DNA from 3 places in the Defluviimonas sp. D31 genome. Region 1 is predicted to be linked to each of the others. Evidence: riboswitches for the same ligand, from Rfam matches in the RefSeq annotation. Region 1 holds a riboswitch; each other region holds the start of a gene.
The links. Region 1 has a riboswitch for cobalamin ahead of R5H32_RS17545 (ABC transporter substrate-binding protein). Riboswitches for the same ligand answer to the same signal wherever they lie in the genome.
Positions count from the first base shown of each region.

Region 1 (2,253 bases):
CCCGAACCCGCGACGGCGAGGCTCATTGCGCGAGCCCGTAGGACTCGAGCGCGCCGGACAGGTCCTCAAGCCCGCGCACGGTGCGGATCGTCGCCTCCATGTCCTGCGCGTCCATCACCACGATGCGGCCTTCCTTGACGGCGGTCATCTGGCTCGCCACCGGATCGGTCTTCAGGAATTCGAGCTTCTTCTCGACGTCGTCGGCCTCGAAGCGGCGGCGGTCCATACTGGCGATGACGATCACGGTCGGGTCGGCCTTGGCCAGCGTCTCCCAGCCGACAGTCGGCCATTCCTCGTCGCTTTCCACGACGTTGCGGAGCCCGAGCTTCTCCATCATGTAGCCCGGCGCGCCCTTCCGGCCGGCGACGAAGGGATCGGCCGCGAGCTCGGTCGAGGAGAACCAGAAGAGCGCCGAGGCGTCCTTGAGGCCAAGCACCTGCGCCTTCTCGACAGCGGCGACCTCGCGCGCGGTCAGGTCGGCGACGAGCGCCTCGCCATCGGCGGCCACGTCGAAGATCGCGGCGAGTTCGCGGATGCCTTGATGCACGCTCTCGGTCGAGAACATCGCGAGCCGAGTGCCGTCGGCGCCCGTGGTGTTGTCCTTGGCGACGCAGTCGGTGGGCAGGATGTAGGTCGGAATCGCGAGGTCGTGGAACTGCTGGCGGGTGGCGACGATGCCCTCGGGGCCGACGTGCCATTCGTATTGTACCGCGACGAGGCCCGGCTTCTTCGGGACGACGCTCTCGAAGCTCGGGTCGTTGTCGGCGAGCCGCTCGATACCGGCGTTCAGGTCGGCGAACTCGGGCAGGACCTCGGAGAACCAGACAGAGGTACCGGCGACCTTGGCGCCGAGGCCGAGCGAATAGAGGATCTCGGTCGCGGCCTGGCCGACGCTCACTGCCGCGCCGGGGGCAGCGTCGAAGCTGATCGTCTCGCCGCAGTTCTCGATGGTGAGCGGGTATTGGGTGGGGCCTTCCGCCGCGACGGCGGCGGTGGAGGACAGGAGCAGGGCCGTCAGGCCGGTGCGCAGGAACATGGGGTCTCCCTCGGGGTCAGGTGGCGACCGGGGGGCAACAGGGGAAGACCCCCGCGCCGCGCATCGCGACGCAAGGATGATGGCCTGCCAAGGCAGCGCGCGGCATGGGACCGCGTCCGGCACAAGTCATCGACACCCTCCCCGGGCAGCCCGCCCGGTCTGGCTACGTTCGTCGATGGCAGGTCTCCTGACTTGCGGGTCCATGCTCGCCCCACCTTCCCGGCCGTCTCGGGGCCAGTGGTATCCGGGGGTCGCTCGCCGCCTACAGTTGCGGGTGCAGTCACGGCTTCGGCGCCCTTGCGGCTCTTCCTTACCGTGTTCCCTTTTCACCCGGCCGCGCTTGGCTTGGCCGGGACCATCGGCAGCCGTCATGCCCTTTGCCCGGCTGGGCTGTCAAGCCGGTTCCGACCGCTTCCCGACCCGGAGCGACACGGGCCGCCCGAACTTGCGCGCTCAGGTCGAACCGTCCTCGTTCGGCGCGGGCGGAATCTGCGTTGTATGGGCGATCGTTGCCGGTACGCGCCCGGCGCCAATCACCAGCACCGGGCAGCGCGCGGCATCCAGAAGCCGGCGCAGCGCGTCGGGGCCGCGCACGGGTCCGGCGCCGAGATCCACGATCACAACGGCGGCATTGGTCCGGCTGACCCGGCGCAGGAGCGCCTCCTCGGCCTCCGCCTCCGTGCCGGCCATCGGCGTCATCGTCACGATCCCGGTCCCGAGCGCGGAGGCCAGCGTTTCGGCCAACGCGCGCGCGTCGATCTCGGTCGGGCCGGGCGGCAGGATCGCGACGACGCTGCCGCGCCGGCGAGAGATTGGCCGGTGGCCGAGGAGCAGCAGGTCCCAGCTCCGCGCCGCCTCCCAGAGACCGCTGACAAGCTCGCCCCTGCGCCGCTCGAAGCTCCAGTGGAGCGCGCGGGCCTCGGCCACCCGCGACAGGCGGGCGCGGAACGCCCGCGCGTCACTGGCCAGGAGAATCCGCATCTGGGCGCTGGAGGGCGCGACCACCAGCATGCCCGAGGAGGTGACGACGCGCTGGCACGGGAGGCCGGAGACCCCGGCCGCGTCCGGTTCCTCGACCATCACCCCGCCGAGATCGGCGGCGACGGCCTCGGCGATGCGTTCGGCGATGGCGATGGCGGTCTCGGCATCGGCGAAGGAACCCGCGCCGATGAGGATGCGCCGCCGCGTCACGGTCGCAACGCTCATGGCGCATCCCC
Region 1 is NZ_JAWQFN010000012.1:7,449-9,701, reverse strand. It holds gene R5H32_RS17550 (iron ABC transporter permease) at 1-26, opposite strand, end outside; gene R5H32_RS17545 (ABC transporter substrate-binding protein) at 23-1,036, opposite strand; cobalamin riboswitch at 1,196-1,411, opposite strand; gene R5H32_RS17540 (hypothetical protein) at 1,490-2,242, opposite strand; gene R5H32_RS17535 (ATP-binding protein) at 2,239-2,253, opposite strand, start outside.

Region 2 (2,253 bases), on a different contig from region 1:
CGCCGATCTCGTTGATCGGGATCGCGTGGGACGCGGTCAGCGCCTGCAGCGAGGTGATGCCGGGAATGACCGTGACCTTGAGCGGCACCGCCCGGTCCACCCGTCCGGCGATCCGGAGCGTGCTGTCGTAAAGCGAGGGATCGCCCCAGACCAGCAGCGCCACCCGGCCCGTATCGCCGATTTCGGCCTGAATAGTGTCTGTCCAGACCTTGGCGATGGCGTCGTGCCAGTCGTCGACCCCGGCGCGGTAGTCGGGGTTCTCCGCGTCGCGCTTCGGCAGGTCGAACGCAACCACCCGCGCCGCGCTGCCCCCCAGTACCTCGTCGCAGATCGCCTGCCTGAGCTCCGCGAGATCGGCCTTGTTCGCGCCCTTCCTCGGGATCAGCACCAGATCGGCCGAGCGCAACGCCTTCTCGGCCTGACGAGTCACGTGGTCGGGATTGCCGGTGCCGATGCCGATGAGAAGAAGCTCGATCATATCCCGCCCTTTCCTGTCCGGTGATAGATTGCAAAAGACCCCGCGCATGTCCATGCGCGGGGTCCGTTTTCGTGCCGCCGCCGGATCAGGCGCGCGAACCGGCCCAGAGCCGGCCCGAGAGCCAGCCAAGCGCTGCCCAGACCGCGAGTCCGACACCGAGCACGCGCGCCGAGTATTCCGCGCCGACCTCGGTGGGCGCGACGCCAAAGTACTGGTCGATGTGCGGCGCACCGATCACATGCGGCGCGGCCAGCAGCGCGCCGGCGATGCCGGCGGCGACGAAGCTCCGCCCATAGGCCAGCAGCGCCAGCCCAACGGCCGTCGCCACCACGGTGCCAAGCCACCAAGCCTGCCGCGCTCCCAGATCCGCCGCGATCGTGCCCGGCAGTTCCGGCGCGAGGCCCATCGCCGGGGCGAGCTGGAACGCGGCATAGCCCGCGATGCCCCAGAGGATGCCTTCCCGCGCGTCGACCTTGCGGCCGAAATGCTCGGCCAGCGCGTAGCCCGCGACCAGGATCAGCCCGTAGCTCGCATAGATGAGCCCGGTGAAGAGGACCGTGAGCGCATTGCGCGTGACCGCGGATTCTTCGCCCTCGGCGGTGGCGTCGCCGTGATCATGCGCCGCCTCGCCTGCCGCGTGGTCGTGCCCCGCCTGGGCGGGTGCCCCGCCGGCACCGGCGAAATGGGTCAGCGACCCGGTTTCGTATTCCTCACCCAAGAGGATCAGCTCCTGGATGAATGCGAAATGCAGCAGAGCCGCGAACAGCCCCGCTGCAAAGCCGGCGATCAGCCCGCCGGCCAGCAAACGTTGGATCATTTTGAGACCGTCAGGCCCTGCTCAGTGGCAGGGAAAACCGGTCGCGTGGCGCATGTCATGCGCGGCATCGTGCAGGGTCGCCGACTGGGCGTGGCCCGCAACGAACAGCATCGTCGCGCCGATCAGCGCAACGAACACGATGGACAGAAGCCCGGTGGAGGTCTTGGCGGCGGAATGGGTCGTAGCGTTCATGTCGTTCTCCTTGCCGTCACACCCGACGGCTTTTGTTGCCTTCCCACATGGCCGGTCTCCTGACTTGCGGGTCGCTGCGGCCTTCCGCCTTCCCGGGGGCGAACCCCAGTGGCCGTTGGAAAGCCGCTCGCCGCTCACAGTCGCGGGGGCGGTTGGGGCTTCGGGTGCCGCCTTTGGTCCACCCTTCCCCATTCCCGTTTCGGTCCGGACGCTTTGCGCCTCATGGACACCATGCCCTTCCATCTGCCAGCAAGCGGACCATCCGGTCAAGGTGGATAAGCGCCAATCGCCGCGCCGATTGCGACCTGTCACCCCGGAATCCGGGCGATCGCCTTTTCCCTCAGTGTCCCGAGCGGGCGCGCATCGGCAAGGGTGCCGTCGGGCGAGGCCAGGTAGAGCGAAAGAAAGGTCACGAGATTCGGGATCTCGGCCTCGGTTATATCGCCGAAGAGATAGGCGGTCTTGCCCTCGGCGCGGAAGGCGACGCTCGAGGGCCGGGTGCAGCCAGACATGCAGTCGATCTCGCGCACCGTCGCGGCATCGCCGACCGCCTCGGCGAGCCGCGACGCAAGCCCGGCCTGCCCAGCCGGGCAGGACCGGCAGACGGTGATGGTGACGGCGCTCATTTCCCCTCGGCCAAGGGGCCGAGCAGGATCAGCGCCGGCCCGTCGGAGGCCTCGGCCTCGATCAGGCGCTCCATCGACCCCAGCGTGCCACGAACGATCTTTTCCGCCGGCGTAGAGACGCTTTCGGCCAGAAGCGCCGG
Region 2 is NZ_JAWQFN010000003.1:319,901-322,153, forward strand. It holds gene cobF (precorrin-6A synthase (deacetylating)) at 1-478, opposite strand, end outside; gene R5H32_RS07975 (CbtA family protein) at 564-1,295, opposite strand; gene R5H32_RS07980 (CbtB domain-containing protein) at 1,317-1,487, opposite strand; cobalamin riboswitch at 1,519-1,736, opposite strand; gene R5H32_RS07985 (DUF1636 domain-containing protein) at 1,796-2,113, opposite strand; gene cobA (uroporphyrinogen-III C-methyltransferase) at 2,110-2,253, opposite strand, start outside.
Region 2: it holds a riboswitch for cobalamin, as region 1 does, so the genes downstream of both, R5H32_RS07980 (CbtB domain-containing protein) here and R5H32_RS17545 (ABC transporter substrate-binding protein) in region 1, are expected to answer to the same signal.

Region 3 (2,253 bases), on a different contig from region 1:
GAGGAGGGCGGCACCGGAAAGGGCCTCCGCCCCGGCGAGCGTGGCGAGAAGTGCCGCGAGGATCGCGGCGGCGCCGATACGGGCGGCCCGTTCGGCGACGGGCATTGGCGGGGCATGTTCCGCCGCGACCCGGTTCTCGGTGAAGGCGCGGACCATGCGGCCGCCGATGACCGAGAGGATCAGCGCGAAGACGAGGATCGCGGCGCGGGGATCGGCGCCGGCGCCGAGCACGGCGAGATCGGCAAGGCCGAGGAGCGCCGCGAAACCCGCCTGTAGAGCGCCCTTGGCCGAGCGCCCGGCAACGGCCTCGCGCCCGAGCAGCAGCGCGAGCCAGGCGAAGAATCCCGCGCTCGTGGTCGCGACGAGCGGCAGCGGCAGCGCCGGCAGCCCGGCGAGCGCGAGCCGGGCGACGATCCAGATGAGCACCAGGACGAGGATCCGCACACCGGCGGCCGGCGGGCGGTGGCTCCAGCTCGGCGCGGCGGTGAGCGTGTAGCCCGCGAAGGCGGCGCCTGCGAAGCCGAAGAGCATCTCGTGCGCGTGCCAGAGCGTGGCCGAGCCCAGCGCATCCGCCGCCGGCCCGCCCGATTCGCCGAAGGCCCGCCAGCCGATCACGACGACCGCCCAGAGCCCGGCGGCGAGGAACATCGGACGGTGCGCGGTGGCGAGGATGCCGCCCGCAGCACCCGCCGGGTCGTTCCTGTGCGTCGGGGCTTCGTAACCGTTCATGCGGGGCCGTGCTTGCTTGACAAGATGCGCGTCAATGCCTCAGGAGAGGCGCGCTGGTTCCTGCCTAAGGCAGGCGAAGAGGGAATGCGACAGGCTTTGCGACCACCCGTGGTTCGGCGCCGAAGCGCAGCCGCCCCCGCGACCGTGGCCGGAGAGGCCCCCCGAGGCCCACTGGCGAGATGCCGGGAAGGGGGAGGGGCCGTCGGAGCGAAAGCTCCGGCATCCGCAAGCCGGGAGACCTGCCAGCGAGGACGTTGTGACGGCGGACGGGGGGTTCCGCGACCGGCTAGGGGCACAGCGCCCCCCGCAGGCCGCCCCTTTCCGTGAGGGAGAAGGATGAGCCGCGCGTGACCGTGACACTTCATGTCTGCACCACCTGCCGGATGGGCCAGCCCATCCCGGAGGACGAGGTACGCCCGGGCACCCGGCTCCTGGAGGCGCTTCAGGCCGCAGGCGCCCCCGAGGGCGTCCGCATCCTGCCGGTCGAGTGCCTCTCCGCCTGCGACCACGGCTGCAACATCGCTTTGAGCGGCCCCGGCCGCTGGTCCTACGTCTATCGCGGCCTGAACCCGGATGAGCATGTCGCCGACATCCTCGCCGGTGCCGCCGCCTATGCCGCGACCGGGGACGGGATCGTCCCCTGGCGCGAGCGCCCCCAGATCTTCCGCAAGCAGTCGCTTGCGCGTATTCCCCCGATGGAGAGCTGAATGTCCGACCTGAACAAGATCCCCGTCACCGTCATCACCGGCTTCCTCGGTGCGGGCAAGACGACGCTGATCCGGCATCTCATGCAGAACCCGCAAGGCAAGCGCCTCGCGGTTCTGGTGAACGAGTTCGGCACCGTCGGCGTCGACGGCGACATCCTCAAGTCCTGCGCCGACGACAACTGCCCGGCCGAGAACATCGTCGAGCTGGCCAATGGCTGCATCTGCTGCACCGTGGCCGACGACTTCATCCCGACGATCGAGGCGCTGATGGCGCTGCCGCAGCGTCCCGACCATATCCTGATCGAGACCTCGGGCCTTGCCCTGCCGAAGCCGCTCCTGAAGGCCTTCGACTGGCCCGCGATCCGCTCGCGCATCACCGTTGACGGCGTCATCGCGCTCGCCGATGCCGAGGCCGTGGCGGCCGGCCGCTTCGCCCCCGATGTCGACGCGGTTCAGGCCCAGCGCGAAGCGGATGACTCGATCGACCACGAGACCCCGCTGTCCGAGGTCTTCGAGGACCAGATCTCCTGCGCCGATATCGTGCTTCTGTCGAAGGCCGATTTGGTGGGTGACGATGAACTCGACGCCGCGCGCGCCGTGATCGAGGCGGAAGCCCCGCGTCCGGTGCCGGTCCTGCACATGGAAGAGGGCCGGATCGATCCCCGCCTGATCCTCGGCCTGAACGCCGCCGCCGAGGATGACCTCGAGGCGCGGCCCTCGCACCATGACGGCCATGACGACCACGAACATGACGATTTCGAGACCGTCGTGATCGAGCTGCCGGAAGTCACCGATCCCGAGGCGCTGAAATCCGCGA
Region 3 is NZ_JAWQFN010000003.1:334,038-336,290, reverse strand. It holds gene R5H32_RS08055 (NnrS family protein) at 1-729, opposite strand, end outside; cobalamin riboswitch at 767-991, shown strand; gene R5H32_RS08050 (DUF1636 domain-containing protein) at 1,077-1,436, shown strand; gene cobW (cobalamin biosynthesis protein CobW) at 1,437-2,253, shown strand, end outside.
Region 3: it holds a riboswitch for cobalamin, as region 1 does, so the genes downstream of both, R5H32_RS08050 (DUF1636 domain-containing protein) here and R5H32_RS17545 (ABC transporter substrate-binding protein) in region 1, are expected to answer to the same signal.